Regions from separate parts of the Muriventricola aceti genome, predicted to be linked through region 2. Evidence: riboswitches for the same ligand, from Rfam matches in the RefSeq annotation. Region 2 holds a riboswitch; the other holds the start of a gene.
What was found. Region 2 has a riboswitch for lysine ahead of asd (aspartate-semialdehyde dehydrogenase). Riboswitches for the same ligand answer to the same signal wherever they lie in the genome.

Region 1 (9,085 bases), on a different contig from region 2:
ATCACCATTGTCCCCCACACCGAGGGATCCCTGGGCTATACCCTCTTGATGCCCGAGGAGGACAAGACCAACCTGCGGACCAAGGAAGAGCTTATGGCCAAGATATCTGTTTCCATGGGCGGCCGGGCCGCTGAACAGGTGGTGATGGATACCATGACCAACGGCGCCTCTCAGGATATCCAGGAGGCTACCAATATTGCCCGGAACATGGTGGCCATGTTTGGTATGAGCGAGGAGTTCGGCATGATGGCCCTGGGCTCGGTCCGTAACCAGTATCTGGACGGGGGCTACGGCCTGGACTGCGCCCAGGATACCGCGGCTGTGATGGATAAGGCGGTCAAAGCAATTTTGGACGTTTGCTACGAGGACGCTGTAAAGGTTATCCAGGAGAATCTGGAGGATATGCACAAGGTAGTGTCCTATCTGCTGGAGAAAGAGACCATCACTGGCGGCGAGATGGTGGCCATCATCGAGGGCCGGGATCCCGCTCTGGTGGAGGACGCCTACGCCTCTACCCGCAAGAGCGAAAAGGCGTTCCGCCCCTCCGTACCGGATGTGATCGAGGCGCCGGCCAAGCACATCCATATCGTCAGCGAGGAGGTCAAGCCTCCCGCTCTGGACGAAGGGGAGGCCAGCGGCCGTCAGCCTGAGGGGGAGGGCACAGAGGAGCGAAAGGACTCTGAACCTACCGCTCCCGCTGGTCAGGGACCGGCGGAACAACAGGAGCACGCCCCGTCTCAGGACGAGGATACCAAGGACCAGACCTGATGAACGGGACGCCTCGGAGAGCGTAAGCTCTCCGAGGCGTCTTACCTCTTTTGTATCAAGGGGGCAGGACCGTGAAATTTGTAGAGGACCGGCGACCCACATTGGCATCCTGGCCAAAGCGTATCTATCAGTGGGCGGAGCTGCCCCAGCTTTTCCGCCCGGCTCTGGAGGAATGGCGGGGAGAAGGGCTGCCTCCCGGCAACGTGACCTATATTCCCCAAGTACGGCAGGGAGTAGGGGAGGAGGAGCACGCCGTGTCCTGGTGGCGTGGCCAGGTCCTCCTACAGACCCTGTGGCGGGGAGGGGTAACCCGGCTGCTCATCCCCCAGGGGGCGGCTGCCATCCGCTATGAGGTCCAGCTGTTGAAATGTACCCTGACCATCTACTTAAAGAATGGCGATCAAGCCTCTTTCTCCTACAACAAGGTGAAGGAGGACCAACTGCGGCCGGTGCTGTCCCTGCTGCTGGGGCGGCCCTCCGGTCTGGCCTTTCCCACCGAGCACCCAGAGCCTGAGCGGCTGGGCTGGCTGCTGGAGGAGAGCTATGGGATGTACCACACCGCCTTGCTGTGCTACCGGCTGGGGGAGCGGCTGGAGGACTGCCTGTACCTTCGGGGAAAGACGGGCGGCCTGCTCTGGCTGATCCAGAGGACCCCGGACCCGGAGTATTTTCTGGGAGTCATGGACCGGGGCCTGGCTGCTATCAGCCACGACAGCTATTCCACCTGTGTCCTGTATGCCCCCTGGGAGAGCATGGACGGCGCGGAGCTGGTGCCGGAGAGGCGGGGATACTCCCTCCAGGTGCAAGCTGCGGGAGGGAAAATGACTATCCCGGTCCAAGGGGGACAGATAGAGAAGGTCCGAAATTTTTTGGACCACTTATCTCGGAGAAATGACCAGATATCCCAATTTCATTGACCGCATAGCCCGCCTTCTGCTATCATTTTCGAAAAAGGGGGAGGGAACCTTATGGAAGGATTGGGACAGAAACGGCTGGGTGTAGGCCTGACCCTCTTACTTCTGGTGGGGCCCCTGATTGTGTTTGTCCTCCTTCCTCTTGGTTTTCCACCAGTCATCGGCAATCTGATGGCCGCCCGCGCGATGAAGGAATATGCGGCCCAGGTCCATCCGGAGTGGAGGGCGCAGGGCCACTGGGCGGGCTATGATTTGGTGGGCGGCGGCTACTATCTCTCCTTCTCCGACGGCGGAGAGAAGCGGAGTCTGGGATATGGCGGGCTGGTCGTAGAGGATAAGGGACGGGAAGAGGCCCTGCGGAAGAAACTGTACATCGACAGTGTCATCCGCCGGACAGGGCTCTGGGTCCCGGACCAGAACATTACCATGTGGTCAGCCAGATGGAGCCCCCAGATGCCGGACGAGGCCGTCATATCCGTCGATGTGCAGTTCTATGGCGGTGTGGATGAGCCCATCCCCGATGAGGCAGTCATGCGGGAGAGAATGGCCGACCAGGCCATGTTGGCATATGAGGTCCTGGCTGCCCATTGTCCTATACACAGATTCTCTGTCCGATACCACCACAGGGGAACGGAGGGGAAACAGGGTGGAATGCTTTGGAACTGGATTACAGTGGACCTGCCCCAGGGAGAGACCATGACCAGAGACCACATCCTGACAGGCGAGCTGGTGACAAACTGAAGGTGGAGGGATTAGGGTGGCGCCTTGTGCCCCTCTAAACCACCCGTTGTATCTCACCATCCATGATTGTCGCGGTTCCGATGAGAGCAGTATTCCTCTTCAAAGGGGAAAGACAGTAAAAGAGCGGCCGTACAGCCGCTCTTTTACTGTCGTATTTTTCTGGGCTCCCTGTACGCCAAAGGGGACAAAGAGGCAAAAACACTGGGGAAAAACCGGGCTCTAGTCAAAGAACCTCTGTTCCAGCCAGACCAGCAGGTCCTCCATGACCTCCTGGCGGTTGAGCTCGTTGAACATCTCATGGCGGCCTCCGGGGTACAGCTTGACAGTCACATCCCGGCACCCGGCGGAGCGGAACATCGCCTCCACCTTCCGTACCCCCTTGCCCATGGAGCCCACGGGGTCCTGGTCACCGGACAGAAAATAGATGGGGGTGTCCACGTCCATTTTGGATAGATTTTTTTTGCTGGCGATGAACTGCAGTCCTTCCATCATATCCCGGAACATGGATACCGTGGGCTGGAAGGCGCACAGGGGGTCGTTTAAGTTGGCGTCTACCATGTCACGGTCCCTGCTGAGCCAGTCGGCACGGGTTCGGGCGGGCTGAAATTTCTTGTTGTAGGCGCCCAGAGAAAACCCATAGATCAGTGGGCTGACATAGTCCGGGCCCTTGAGGGCGGCCAGCCCCCCGGCGAGAAGCCGACCGAAGGCCACTAAGGGCGCCTTTTCCTGGCCGGTGCCGGAGAGAACCGCTCCATCCACCGTTCCCGGCCAGCGAATCAGATAGGTCCGAGTGAGGAAGGAGCCCATGGAGTGGCCCAGCAGCACATAGGGCAGACCGGGGAACTTTTCCCCCTCTATCTCCCGTAGGCGGCGCACATCTTGGGTGATCAGGTCCCATCCTCCGCGGGGGGCGAAGTAACCGTATCGACCGTCGTTCACTGTGAGGCCGTGGCCCAGGTGGTCCTCGCCGCACACAACAAAGCCGTAGGCGGTGAGGAATTGGGCCAAATGCTGGTATCGCCCGATATGTTCTGCTACCCCATGGACAATCTGAATTACAGCGATAGGGCTGCTTTGGGGGAACCACTCATGGGCGTGTATAGTATGGACGCCGTCAGAGGAAGGATAGGAGAACTCCTTGGTCTGGGTCATAGAACCGCGCTCCTTTCATCGGTATGTGGAGGATGGCGGGGGCGCGTGCGGTCCGGCCCTGCCGCCCACCTTCCTGTCCAGTTTACCCCAAAGCTGAGAAAACAGTCAACCCATCTGTTCCAGCAGTGAGCGAATGGTGGCGGCATGGAGGACCCCGTCTTGGGCCAGCTCCTGATATAATTCCTTGAGACAGGCATCCGAGGTGGTCTCAGCGGCCTGCTGATTGGCCCGCTCCCATCGCTGCTCCCAGACGAACTGATCCCGTAGGGCCAGGGGGAGAGAGGCGTTAATGACCACAGAGGGGATCGGTGGGCGGTAACGCTGACCGATGATGAGAAAGTAGGCGGCAGAGAGCTGGCGCAGGGCCCGCCGGTGGTCGGCAGCCAGACAGCTCAGTGACCTGGAGCAGCTTCCGCCCCTGCGGACTAGGGCCTGGGCAATGAAGACCCCTTCTTTGACCAGGTCCATGAGAGAGGCGAGCGTCTGTTCCTCCCCCTGGGACTGGCTGCCGAGGCAGAAGGGGGGGTCCTCCTCCGCTTTGCTGCGGGACGGGGGAGGGGGCGTAGGAGAAGCGGCGGGCTGTACCGGGGTCTCGGCTGGGACCGGCGCGGCCTCGCACTGGTCTTGGGGGGCGGTTTCGGCGGGGGCGATCTCATCTACTTCCGCCCGCCCTATGGCGATGGGGCTCTGCGCTTGATCGGGCATCACACGGCGCCATACCCGGTCAAACGCCTCCTGGTCCACGCCCTGGGGAGTCAGGGCGGCAGGGTTCGAGTTTTTTTCCATGGCGATTCCTCCTTGGGTATGAGTTCTTACCAATCTATGCGTTTGGGGGAAAATCGGTGAAATTTTTCCCGTCAGCCTTGCCCCACAGATGTTTTTGTGATACACTTCCCCTGACAACGAGCAAAGGAGCGGTTCCATGACTGACCAGGAGAGGACCGATTTTATATTCCGCACAGTCAATACGCCGCACCAGTTTTCCTATGAGAACGGCATCACCGTGACCCATGTGGAGCCCGGTTATGCCAAGGGGGAGCTGGTGGTGGGACCTAACAGCATCAATCCCCATAAGAATGTCCACGGAGGGGCAATGGCCACCCTGGCCGATACGGTGGGGGGATGCTGCGCCTGTTCCAGGGGCGGCGTCTGCGTCACCGCGGGAAGCACTATGGAATTTTTGCGCCCCGCCTCTGGAAAGAAGATATTCTGTGTAGCCACGCCCAAGAAGATGGGCCGCACCCTGTCTGTGATCCAGGTGGTGCTCACCAACGACCAGGATGTAGTGGTGGCCACCGGCACTTTCACCTTTTTTATGATGGATTGATAGAAAATTGAAAAAGAAGGGGCTTTTTTTCGAAAGAGGCTTGACAATAGTGAAGGGCCGTGGTAGGATACTTGCAATTCCAAATGAATAGTGGATAGAGGCGCGGTACTCATGCGTACTGTGGGACAGGGTCAGGCAGCCGTCCCCAGGAGAGGGTGTACCGCCGAAGGCTGGCTTCTCTGCCTGGAGAGGCGAACCTGGGCCGCAGGAGAATATCCTGCGGACTGTCACGAACAAGTGGAGCGCTATCCGAAGGTCCCTGGGGTCCGCCTGGGGACGTCCGGCTTTGCCATGGGCGCTTGACGTGCCTGTGGCTTTTTTGTTTGCGCGGGGGGCTGCGGCCCCGGAGAGAGAATCATGTGGAGGGAAAAGAAATGAGAACGAGAAGATCCTGGCCTGTGCGCCTGATCATCATGGTGATGATGGTGCTGGCCCTGGCGACCACCAGCTTTGCCGTGCTGGCGGACGACCCCACCGAGGTATCGGGCACCAAGATGATCGAGTGTCCCGACTGCGGCCTTACGGGCGGGTGTTCCGTATGCCTGGGCACTGACGCTGAATGTGAGGCCTGCGGCGGCACCTTTGTGTGTCCCACCTGTGGGGGTGAGGGGTATATCCAGTCCCCCAGCAGCTCCTACAACACCGCCCTGTCCCTGCTGCCCCCGGTCATCGCCATCGCCCTGGCCCTGATTACCAAGGAGGTGTACTCCTCCCTGTTCATTGGAATCCTGGTGGGCGGCCTGCTGTACTCCAATTTCTCCTTTGAGGGGACGCTGAATCACGTGTTCAGCGGCGGTATCGTGGCCTCCCTGTCAGACAGCTACAATGTGGGCATTCTCATCTTCCTGGTCATTCTGGGCACTATGGTGTGTCTCATGAATAAGGCAGGCGGCTCGGCCGCCTTCGGCCGGTGGGCCAAGAAGAACATCAAGTCCCGGGTCGGTGCCCAACTGGCATCCATCCTGTTGGGCTGCCTGATCTTCATTGACGACTACTTCAACTGCTTAACCGTGGGCAGCGTCATGCGGCCCATCACCGACAAGCACAACGTGTCCCGGGCCAAGCTGGCCTATATCATCGATGCCACCGCCGCGCCGGTATGTATCATCGCGCCCATCTCCTCCTGGGCAGCCGCCGTGTCCGGCTTTGCCGAGGACGGCCAGGGCCTCAATCTGTTTATTCGGGCTATCCCCTATAACTTCTATGCCCTGCTCACCATTGTGATGATGCTGGGCCTGGTGCTGATGAAGGTAGACTTCGGCCCCATGGCCAAATTCGAGAAGAACGCCGTAGAGAACGGCGACCTGTTCTCCGGCTCCAACCCCTATGCCATGATGGATGAGGAAATCGACGACACCAAGGGTACTGTGATGGACCTGGTGCTGCCCATCGTGGTGCTGGTGGTCTGCTGCGTCATCGGCATGATCTACTCCGGCGGATTCTTCTCCGGGGAGAATTTTGTGGATGCCTTCTCCAACTCTGATGCCTCTATCGGCCTGATGCTGGGTTCCGCCTTTGGCCTGCTGTTCGCCCTGATCTACTTCTTCGTCCGCCGCTCCATGACCTTCAAGGAGATGATGGGCTGTATTCCTGAGGGCTTCAAGGCCATGGTGCCCGCCATCCTCATTCTCACCTTTGCCTGGACCCTGAAGAGCATGACCGATTCACTGGGCGCCAAGTACTTTGTCCGTGACTTCGTCCGCAGCGCCCAGGGCCTGCAGATGCTGCTGCCCGTCATCGTATTCGTGGTGGGCTGTCTGCTGGCCTTTGCCACCGGCACCAGCTGGGGTACCTTCGGCATCCTGATCCCCATTGTCCAGAACGTATTTTCCATGGACAACCCTCTGGCCATCATCTGCATCTCCGCCTGTATGGCCGGCGCGGTGTGCGGAGACCACTGCTCCCCCATCTCCGACACCACCATCATGGCCTCCGCCGGTGCCCAGTGTGACCATGTCAACCATGTGTCCACCCAGTTGCCTTATGCAATCTCCTGCGCGGTTATTGCCGGCATTTCCTATGTGGTAGCCGGTGCGTTGGCTTACTTCGGCCTACCCGGTATCATCGCTCTGCCGGTTGGCATCGTCCTAATGCTGGGCTTCCTGTTTTTCGTAAAGAATGCTCGGAGGAGCGCCTGAGGTAAAACGGCGGGATATCCAGACCGAAAGCAGAAATAAAATAAACAAAGACGGAGCAGAAGCGTCGCTTCTGCTCCGTCTTTATTTAGATGCGGCAGGAGAAGAAAGATTCTCAATGATTTCAAATCCTGCTGGGGACGTTGTGCGTTCCCGATTTTGCCTTTCCCGATTCCTGTCCGGCCTTCACATCTGGGGAGCTAGACCTTTTCACACTCCAGCTTTTCCTGCAGTGCCTTGATGGCAAGGTCTAGAGCAGGGATAGACTTGGCGGTGGCATACTGCTTCATGTGCTCCAATTCCCGGATGGCTTCTTTAGTGGTCATAGCGGTCACACTCCCTCAATCATTTTTTACTATTATAGCATGGGAGGGAGAAAATGTAAATCACCGGCGCTTTCGCCAGCCGCCGCCAAGGAGGACAAGGCCGGTGGCCAAGGCAAAGAGGAGCCAGAACAGAAAACTTCCACTGGGGATGGTGTCCGTAAAGGCGAGCGCCACCAGGGTGACAGCTACGGCGCGGCCAGCCCAGATCAGGGGCATAATTTTTGGCATAGAGGTTCCTCCTTATCTCCGATGGGCCAGAGCGAAAGCTCCGGCCAGAGCCAGCAGTGCCAGGACCAGCACCCGCTCCACGGCGGTAGCGATCCAGGCGAAATGCAGGACAGACAGGGTGATGGATACCAGGCAGCCCGTCCATACCATCAGGACCCCGGTTTTCATATCAAAACTCCTTCTGTTCCATGATACGGCAGGAGATGAGGTAGGATAGCCCAAGTCCCAGGAGTGGGATCAGAGGGAGTAGGGAGCCCACGGCCAGAACAGTGCTCTCCGGCATCCGGTCCAGAGAGGAGAGGTCGATGCCCTCGAAGAGCCCCAACTTGTAGGCGCCGAAGAACAGGAGCAGGGGGGCGAAAATGACGATATACATATAGGGGCGGGCCCGTTCCACCCCCAATTTATAGCACAGGGGGAGGAGAATATCAGCGATGATGAGTCCCAGCCCCAGAGATACCATCAGGCTCAACAGGTTTTCGGCCATGGCGCTCTGCCCTTTCCCAATGGACAGGACCACGCAGGCCACCAGGGAGTAGAGGGTTGCGGCGGCGGCCATCACCAGGGTGAACAGGTAGCGCGCGCCCACCAGACTCCTCCGGCCAGTGGGGAAAGTGAGGGCGTATCGGTCCCACTTGGCCAGTTCGTCGAAGGAGAAGGCGGACAGGGGCAGCATCATGATAATGATTTGAGTGACGGCGGTGATGGTGGAGATGGGAAAGAGTCCAATCACGGCCAGCAGCAGGTAAAAGGCTAGAAACAGCACATAAGTCTTAAGGGTCTTTCGCATCACGAGCATATCTTTTAGAACCAGTCCGGTCATTGTGCTTCCCCCTTTGCGATGAATAGCATGATGTCTTCCAGCGTGGTCCGCTCCACCAGCAGTTCTGGATACCGGCGGCGGAAGGCGGCCCGGTCGGCCACCAGGCCCTCGCAGCCGTAGGAGCTGCGGCGTACCCGGATCAAATCGTCTGGGGCCACAGAGTTCAGCTGTGCGGCGGTGCAGGCCAGACGACCGTAATTGTCCAGAATACGATCCTTGGCGTCGGACAGGACCACCTGCCCCTGGTGGATATAGGTGATATAGTCCGCCGCCTTCTCCAGGTCGCTGGTGATGTGGCTGGAGATGAGGATGGCATGGTCATCGTCCTGGATAAATCCGAGAAACTCGTCCAGAATTTCATCCCGGACAATGGGATCCAGACCGGAGGTGGCCTCATCCAAGATCAGCAGCTTGGGGTGGTGGGCCAGGGCGGCGGCCAGGGACAGCTTCATCTTCATCCCACGGGAGAACTCCTTGATGTACTTGTCCTCCGGGAGGCGGAATTTTTTCAGATAGTCCTCATAGAGCCCGTTGTCCCAGGCGGGGTAGACCGGGCCCAGGATTCGCTTCAGATCCCGGGGACGGAGGGAGTCGTGGAAAAAGCACTCGTCCAGCACCACGCCCACCTCCAGCTTGGCAGCCCGCTCCTCCCTCTGGTTGTCGTGGCCCAG
Region 2 (9,085 bases):
GGCGGCGAGCAGTCTGGCCACATGATTTTCCTGGAGTACGCAACTACTGGCGACGGCCAGTTGACTGCGTTACAGATGTTGGCCCTGCTGAAGGAGAGTGGAAAAAGGGCTTCGGAGCTGTTTGGATGCTGTCCCCGTTTCCCACAGGTGCTTATCAATGTTCCGGTCACGGATAACGATGTAAAAAAGTCGGCGATGGCCAGCCCGTTACTGGCCCAGGCTGTCCAGCAGGAGGAGAGCGCCCTAAACGGCGAGGGCCGGGTGCTGGTCCGCCCGTCAGGAACCGAGGCCCTGATGCGGGTGATGGTGGAGGCCAAGACAGAGGAGATTGCCCAGGCGGCTGCCAAACGGCTGGCAGATCTGATCCCCCAACTATAAAAGATGAATCGGATATGGTCGAGCTTGGAGGTTTTGACAAAATATTTCTGCCAAGGGCTTGACAAATCCGTTGATTTTGTTTATTATGATTAAGAGCCATCCTATTGATATGGAAGTAACGCGATTCCAGAGTTTGTCCGATGAGGAATTATGTCAGCAGATTTCCAATGGCTGCCGTGAGGCGGAGGATGAATTGGTCCTTCGATATGGTCAGCTGGTACGTGCTTGTGCCCGCCCTCTGTTCTTAGCAGGCGGTGATAGCGAGGACCTGATCCAGGAAGGTATGTTGGGCCTACTGACTGCCATCCGTGGCTTTGATCTCCGGCGGGACACAGCTTTTCGCACTTATGCTGAAATCTGTATCCGAAGCCGTCTGATTACTGCTGTCCGCGCCGCCCAAGGCGGCAAGCATTCCCCATTGAATCACAGCATCTCTTTTGAACCCCCTCTTTTTGACGGGACCAACGCGCAACTGTTTTCCATCGTGGAAAGCCCGGAGGACGTCATCATCGGCAGGGAGGAACTGAAAGAGCGGCTAGATGCTCTGAAGGGCCAGTTGTCTGAGCTTGAAGCCAATATTTTGCCGCTCTATTTAAACGGCCTCTCCTGTGGAGAGATTGCAAAGCAGGTAGACCGCTCCCAAAAGTCGGTAGACAACGCCATCCAACGCATTCGCCGCAAAATGGCGCGGTGATTTTATCCCCGGCGTATCCAGCGTGAGCTGATCGCATATTACAATCGCCCAAGCGAATTGATTTGGGCAACGAGTCAAAGAGAGGGAAAGTCCATGTACGAAGACAAGATCCTGGTATGTAAAGAGTGTGGCAACGAGTTCACCTTCACCGCTGGTGAGCAGGAGTTCTACGCCGAGCGCGGCTTCCAGAACGAGCCCCAGCGCTGCAAGGCCTGCCGTGATGCCCGCAAGAACGCTGCTCGCGGCCCCCGTGAGTATTTTACCGCGGTGTGCGCTGCCTGTGGTGGTGAGGCTAAGGTTCCTTTCGAGCCCAAGTCTGACCGTCCCGTTTACTGCAGCGACTGCTTCGCCAAGATGCGTGAGCAGCAGGGCTGATATCTGCCAAGAAAAAAGGGCGCCCAATCGGGCGTCCTTTTTCTTGCCCCATCAAAAACGCTCGGATCGCCACATCGGCGTCCGAGCGTTTTTGATGGACTTATTTGACTAGCATACTCATATCGTACAGGCCCGGAGCATCCACTGTGGCCATGAATTTTGCGGCTTCAAGAGCCCCTTTGGCAAAAATCTCACGGGAATGGGCGATATGACGGATCTCCATTACTTCATCGTGGCCGGCAAAAATGATCTCATGCTCTCCTACAATGGTGCCTCCACGTACAGCAGAGATGCCAATCTCCTTTTTATCCCGTGGTTGACGGACGGAGTGTCGGTCAAAGACGTATTCGGTTTCATGCCCACAGGCGGAGGCGGCAGCGTCCGCAATCATAAGGGCAGTTCCCGAAGGGGCATCTACCTTGCGGCGGTGGTGCCGCTCGATGATCTCGATATCATAGCTGTCTCCCAATACTGTGGAAGCCTTCTTGACCAACTCAAGCAGTACATTGATGCCAAGGGACATATTAGCCGAGCGGAAGATTGGAACTTCTAGAGCGGCCGCACCAATTTGAGCGACTTGCTCAGGAGTATATCCGGTGGTGGCCAAAATCATGGGAATTCGGGTATCCCTGGCAAAGGACAACAGACCATCCAGCGCGGCCGGAGAGGAAAAATCAATGACAGCATCCGCTTCTCCATGAAATTGGGCAGGGGAGGAGTACACCGGAAATTCTCGGTCACTGGCGCCTAGTACATCAAAGCCAGCGACGACCTGCACCTGGGGATCTGCCTCACAGAGAGAGGTCACCACCCGGCCCATATGACCATTACAGCCGGAAATGATTATCTTTAGCACGTGTGGACGCTCCTTACTTCAGCAGGCCCATCCGCTCCATCGAGGTGCGGAGTACGGCCAGATTCTTGTCAGAGATATCGCACAGAGGCAGCCGAAGTGAACCAGCCTCCATCCCCATTAGATTCATAGCCGCCTTGACGGGGATGGGATTGACCTCACAGAACAGGGCGTCGATTAGATCCATATATTCGATCTGGAGTTTAGCCGCGGATTCGAAGTCATTGTCCAGGCACCAGTGGCTCATCTGTACCATGACCTCAGGGATGATGTTAGAGGCCACAGAGATGACGCCTTTGGCTCCCAGCGCCATCATAGGGACCACTTGGTCATCATTGCCGGACCAGATATAGAAGTCGTCAGGGCACAGATACCGGGTATGGGCCAGGAGGGAGAAATTGCCACTGGCCTCCTTGACGCCGTTGATCTTGGGATTTTCGGACAGCACCTTATAGGTGTCGGCAGTAAAGGATACGCCGGTGCGGCTGGGAACATTATACAGGATGATGGGAAGGTCAGTCCGGTCGGAAATATACTCATAGTGCTTGATCAGACCGGTCTGGCTTGCCTTGTTATAATAGGGGGTGACGTGGAGCAGGGCATCTGCACCGGAATCCTGTGCGTGCTGGGACAGGTAGACGGCGGCAGAGGTGTCGTTGCTGCCGGAACCAGCGATGACCTTGACACGGTGATCTACCCGCTTGACACAAAATTCCACGGCAGCAATGTGCTCACGAATAGACATGGTAGCGGACTCACCAGTGGTGCCGCAGACACACACCGCATCCACGCCGGCGGCGATCTGGTCGTCGATCAGCTTTCCGAAGGCGTCGTAGTTGATGCTGCCGTTTTGGTCAAAGGGAGTGACCAGCGCAGGACAGGAACCGGTAAAAACAGGACTTCTCATAAACAATACACCCTTTCTTCAAATGCGGGAAGTAAGGAGGGTGACCTCCTGGCTCACCTATGATCGATATAGCCCTCGGCGCACAGCAGCTCGGCCAACAGGACAGCGCCGCCTGCAGCACCCCGCAGGGTATTGTGGGACAGGCCCACGAACTTATAGTCATACTGTGTGTCCTCACGGAGCCGCCCCATGGAAACCGCCATTCCGCCTTCCAGCTCACGGTCCAGCTTGGCCTGGGGACGGTCTGGCTCCTCGAAGTAATGGATAAACTGCTTGGGCGCGGAGGGAAGCTCCAGCTCCTGGGCTCTGCCCTTGAAATTGGCCCAGTCTAACTTGATCTGCTCGATGGAGGGCTTTTCACCGGAAAACTTGATAAATACGGCGGCGGTGTGTCCGTCGGATACTGGGACGCGCAGACACTGGGCGGTGATGGAGGGGCCATCCGCCTTGACAAATTTATCGTTCTCGATGCGTCCCCAGATCTTCAACGGCTCCTGCTCGCTCTTTTCCTCCTCGCCACCGATATAAGGGATCAGGTTATCGACCATTTCGGGCCAACGTTCAAAGGTCTTGCCGGCGCCAGAGATGGCCTGATAGGTACAGACCAGGACCTTTTCCACACCGTACTTCAGCAGGGGGGTGATGGCGGGAGCATAAGACTGGATAGAGCAGTTGGACTTGACGGCGATAAAGCCGCGTTTGGTACCTAGGCGGCGGCGTTGTGCGGGGATGATCTCAATATGCTGAGGATTCATCTCGGGGACCACCATTGGCACGTCATCGGTCCAACGGTGGGCGGAGTTGTTGGAGACCACGGGACACTCGGCTTTGGCGTACCGCTCCTCCAAAGCGCGGATTTCATCCTTCTTCATATCAACAGCACAGAATACGAAGTCCACCAGACCGGCGATTTTCTCCACGTCGGCCTGAGCATCCATGACAACCAAGCCCTTGGCCTCTTCAGGAATGGGTTTCTCCATGGCCCAACGTCCGGAGACAGCCTGCTCATAGGTCTTTCCAGCAGAACGGGGGCTGGCTGCGATGACTGTAAGCTGGAACCAGGGATGACCCTCCATCAGTGTGATGAAACGCTGACCAACCATACCGGTTCCGCCAATGATACCTACTTTATACTTTTCCATGTAAAGCAACCTCCAAATCTCTCTTATATAAGGGTATGACAAAGTCTGAACATAGATGAGTCGACCAGGGAAAAGAAAAAAATAAATCAGCGGCTTTTCAAGCGGCTGATTTTGTACTATAATGTCGACTAAGAGCAAATTGCTCGACCGGCAAAATATTCACAAAAGCAGACAGCTCTCCATCAGCCTGACCCTGATGACAGTCGGCTGGCTGTTAACCAGACGACCAGAGCAAACTCTCGACCGGAAGAGCAGCTCTTCGGCGGCGTCCCCTTTGAACATGGATCAGCGGGAACCGGCTCCCTGGCCATGTCTACTGATGTAGCCGCACCTCTATCTTGCAGAATTTGACCCTATCCTATCACGTTTGAAGGTCGGTGTCAATAGTACAAAACCGCAGAAGTGGAGAAATGGAGCAGACCATGAGGAGAAATTGGATGCGGCTTGCCGCCGCTGTACTTGCAATAACCCTGGCAGTCCCCACCGGATGGGCCGTAAGAACCAACAGTGACGGTGAGGTTATGATCCGTGTAGGGCTGGCATCCTCGTACCAGTACGTAGAAACGGGAGAGCTGGAGGCCGCTCACCTCCAAAATAATACAGGGTATGGCGCCGGTTTCCGCTTCGGCTACTACGACGGGAATATGGATTTCGTTGAGCTGGGACGGACGGAGAAGGACATTGACCAGGTGGCGGTGCTTAAGACACAAAACCTCTACTATGGACGGGACGCCTCGTTGGGCAAGACTACCTACTCCTCCTCCATTACCAGCAATATCGCGGTGGGCTGCTATCATATTTTGATCGATAGCGGGTATGGAGACTACGAGGACGCACGGCGGGACGCGGAAGACTATGAGGATGGCTTCGTGGCCTGGATAGATGAAGAATACCAGGTTCGGGTGGGAGCCTATCTCTCAAAGGGCGAGGCGCTGGACGCAATCGATACCTTAGGGGAAGGGACCGTTGTAGGGACTACTTCCTACGGAATGAGTATTGTGGAAACAGGGACGGATCATATCCTGTTTCAATTTGACCAGGGAACAGGTGGTATCCTGGCGATCCTGCCAGACGTGACCGGAGCAGAGGATGTCAGGACTTGGTTCTCCAATTATAAATACCGAGGTGGCTTTCTTTATCAGCGCCTCAATGGAGGAAATATCTCGGTAGTCAATGTGGTGGAGCTGGAGGACTATGTAAAGGGTGTGGTCTGTTATGAGATGGGCCGCACCTGGCCCTTGGAGGCCCTGAAGGCCCAAGCCACCTGTGCCAGGACTTATGTTCTGAGGAACATGGGCCGGCACCAGAGCTACGGATTTGACGTATGTGGCAGTACGGAATGTCAGGCATACCATGGTTGCGGAGATGGACGTTCCAACTCCGGACCCAGTGAGGTAAGCGACCAGGCGGTAGAGGAAACAGCGGGCCAGGTGGTTCTCTATAACGGAAAATTGGCAGAGACCGTATATTCCTCCAGCGCGGGCGGAGCCACAGAGGACGCAAAGAATGTCTGGGGGACGGATACAGTCAACACCCATCCCTACCTGAAGGGTGTGATAGATCCTTACGAATCCCTAGTAGACGACTTAAATCCCTATTCTCCCTGGACGGTTACCTATACCTCAGAGGAGCTGACCAGTAAACTTCAGAGCAACGGCTTTGGGGTTGGTACTTCCATCGATTACCTAGAACTGACCTACTCTGAGATGGGAAACGTCATTCGACTTCAGGTACACTGGAAAAATGGGAACAGCAACACGTTCAAGCCAAGTGCATCCTCTGGCGGTATAGATATGGGTATCCGAGGAAATTTTGGTGTTAAGTCGATCCGGTTTACAGTAAATGGAAAGATGGTCAGCCAGCCAGCCGGAAACGGATCTGGAAGCTATGCAGTCAATGGTTCCGGTACACTGAGTGGTACGGACGATGTATATGTGATTTCTGGTACCGGTTCGGTATCTGGAGCTGGAAGCGATCTGTATGTGATCTCCGGTTCTGGAAAGATCAGCTCGCTGTCGGAGGGGAATACCGGTGCCTCCGGGACCAATGTGGGAGGCGGCACAGTGACCGTCTCTGGAGATACTTATGTATTTGACGGAGCGGGCTGGGGGCACCAATTGGGAATGAGCCAATTTGGTGCCAACGCCATGGCCCGCGAAGGGTTTGACTATGACGAGATACTGAAATTTTATTTTCCTGGCGTCCAAGTGGACGCCTATTAAAAGAAGAGAAAGGCGTAAACTGTTTTGAAGACCTCTGATTTCAATTTTGAACTGCCAGAAGAGCTGATCGCCCAGACTCCTCTAGAGCGGCGTGATTCCTCCCGGCTGCTGACACTGGACAAGAACACAGGAGCAGTCGGACATCACCACTTTTATGATCTGCCGGACTTCCTGCGCCCCGGGGATTGCCTAGTCCTCAATGACTCCAGAGTGCTGCCCGCTCGTCTGATCGGGCACCGACCTACGGGAGGGACCTGTGAGGTATTGCTGCTGGTGGACCGGGGCGAGGGGTGCTGGGAATGCTTAGTCCGTCCAGGAAAAAAACTTAGGACAGGCGCCCAGATAATATTTGGACAAGGGCAGCTGACTGCAACGATTGAACGGGAGCTGGAGGACGGCAAGCGGCTGGTCCAGTTCCACTACCAGGGAATTTTTCTTGAAATATTAGAGGAATTGGGGAAAATGCCCCTGCCGCCCTATATCAAGGCCGAGCTGGAGAACCAGGAGCGTTATCAAACGGTCTATTCTAAAGTCGTAGGATCCGCCGCAGCGCCCACCGCCGGACTGCATTTTACTCCGGAACTGCTGGATAATATCCAGGAAATGGGTGTGAAGGTATGCTACGTTACGCTCCATGTCGGCCTTGGTACCTTTCGGCCTGTCAAAGCGGAGAACATCCGCGACCATGAGATGCATTCTGAGTTTTGCATGATATCTCAGGAAACCGCGGACATCATCAATCAAACCAAAAGAAATGGAGGCAGGGTGATTTGTGTGGGTACCACTTCCTGCCGCACCATTGAGAGCTTTGCGGCGGAGGACGGCACCATGACACAGCGGTCTGGATGGACAAATATCTTTATCTATCCTGGGTATCGCTTCAAGGTGTTGGACGCGCTGGTCACAAATTTTCACCTACCTCAGTCCACCCTTATCATGTTGGTATCCGCTCTGGCGGGCCGCGAACATGTACTGAACGCCTATCAAGAGGCGGTGAAAGAGAAATACCGCTTTTTTAGCTTCGGAGACGCCATGTTCATTTCTTAGAAAGCGCGTCATGGCTGATAGACTTGTCCAATATCGGTCAGGCTCTCGTGGTCGGCCTAGAGGGGGCGGTAATATCCGCTACAGAGCAGCTTCGAGCGATGGGATCGGAAGGAGTGTTCCAAAAAAATCAGAAATGTTTTGGATCCCGAAGCGTGACTCCAGCAGTTGGAGGCGCTAACCGGCGCGAAGGACCGGGACCCAAGACAGCCAGCTGCAGCCAGCGCGTAAGGCGGAATGAAGTCGCTGGTATCACACACTTTAAGGAGAAATCTATGTTTCAATTACTAAAAACCGAGGTGAAGGCCCGCCGGGGAGTATTTACCTGCCCCCATGGAACTGTGCAGACTCCTGTTTTTATGAATGTCGGCACCTGCGGAGCGATCAAAGGGGCGGTGTCCGCCCACGACCTGAAAGAAATCGGCTGTCAGATCGAGTTGTCTAATACCTATCATCTCCACCTGCGTCCGGGTGACGATGTAGTCCGACAGATGGGTGGACTCCACAAATTTATGGATTGGGATGGCCCCATGCTCACTGACAGCGGAGGATTCCAGGTGTTCTCTCTGTCCGGACTGCGGAAGATCACAGAGGAAGGCGTTACCTTCGCCTCCCACATTGATGGAAAGCGGATCTTTATGGGACCGGAGGAGTCCATGCGGATCCAATCCAATCTGGGCAGTGATATCGCCATGGCCTTTGATGAGTGTGTGGAAAACCCGGCGCCTTACGACTATGTCAAGGCCTCCTGCGAGCGGACAGCCCGATGGCTGGATCGCTGTGCAGTGGAGCACAGAAAGCTCAATGAGGCACCTGGCTGCGTCAATCCCGGCCAAATGCTATTTGGCATCAACCAGGGTGGGACCTATGCAGACCTGCGGAAATGGCACATGGATGAGATCGCCAAACTGGACTGTGACGGTTACGCCATCGGCGGTCTGGCTGTAGGGGAGCCCACACAGACCATGTATGATATTATCGAAGCGGTGGAGCCCCATATGCCGAAAGAGAAACCTAGGTATCTGATGGGAGTGGGAACCCCCTCCAATATCATTGAGGGAGTAGCCCGCGGCGTGGATTTTTTTGACTGTGTTATGCCGGCACGAAACGCCCGCCATGGAAAGCTGTATACCTGGGAGGGCACCATAAATATCAAAAATGAGAAGTACAAGCTGGATTCCCGTCCCATTGATCCCACCTGTAACTGCCCGGTCTGCCGCTCCTTTTCCCGAGCCTATCTCCGGCACCTGCTGACGGCCGGGGAGATGCTGGCTATGCGTCTGGCAGTGCTCCACAATCTCCATTTCTATAACGAATTGATGCTCCGCATCCGCGAGGCACTGGATCAGGGACGATTTGAGGCATTCCGACAGAAATTTTCTGGAAAGCTGGACAGACCCGCAGCAGACCCAGGAATATAGTCCTCGAATTTGACAAAAGGACTTGCCAACAGGAAAAAAACCCGCTATA

Region 1: linked by a shared signal. The riboswitch ahead of OCV64_RS07455 (Na+/H+ antiporter NhaC family protein) and the one ahead of asd (aspartate-semialdehyde dehydrogenase) in region 2 are both predicted to bind lysine.

Annotation. Positions count from the first base shown of each region.
Region 1 is NZ_JAOQKF010000005.1:155,727-164,811, reverse strand. Features, by position in the region: gene ftsH (ATP-dependent zinc metalloprotease FtsH) at 1-768, shown strand, start outside; gene OCV64_RS07480 (hypothetical protein) at 840-1,685, shown strand; gene OCV64_RS07475 (hypothetical protein) at 1,737-2,423, shown strand; gene OCV64_RS07470 (alpha/beta hydrolase) at 2,643-3,575, opposite strand; gene OCV64_RS07465 (rubrerythrin) at 3,681-4,361, opposite strand; gene OCV64_RS07460 (PaaI family thioesterase) at 4,498-4,902, shown strand; lysine riboswitch at 4,990-5,158, shown strand; gene OCV64_RS07455 (Na+/H+ antiporter NhaC family protein) at 5,277-7,040, shown strand; gene OCV64_RS07450 (hypothetical protein) at 7,238-7,363, opposite strand; gene OCV64_RS07445 (hypothetical protein) at 7,424-7,591, opposite strand; gene OCV64_RS07440 (hypothetical protein) at 7,604-7,759, opposite strand; gene OCV64_RS07435 (ABC-2 transporter permease) at 7,761-8,414, opposite strand; gene OCV64_RS07430 (ABC transporter ATP-binding protein) at 8,411-9,085, opposite strand, start outside.
Region 2 is NZ_JAOQKF010000013.1:40,321-49,405, forward strand. Features, by position in the region: gene glmM (phosphoglucosamine mutase) at 1-378, shown strand, start outside; gene OCV64_RS13420 (sigma-70 family RNA polymerase sigma factor) at 488-1,072, shown strand; gene OCV64_RS13425 (zinc-ribbon domain containing protein) at 1,166-1,447, shown strand; gene dapB (4-hydroxy-tetrahydrodipicolinate reductase) at 1,548-2,303, opposite strand; gene dapA (4-hydroxy-tetrahydrodipicolinate synthase) at 2,317-3,207, opposite strand; gene asd (aspartate-semialdehyde dehydrogenase) at 3,261-4,349, opposite strand; lysine riboswitch at 4,514-4,693, opposite strand; gene OCV64_RS13445 (SpoIID/LytB domain-containing protein) at 4,760-6,571, shown strand; gene queA (tRNA preQ1(34) S-adenosylmethionine ribosyltransferase-isomerase QueA) at 6,596-7,618, shown strand; gene tgt (tRNA guanosine(34) transglycosylase Tgt) at 7,891-9,036, shown strand.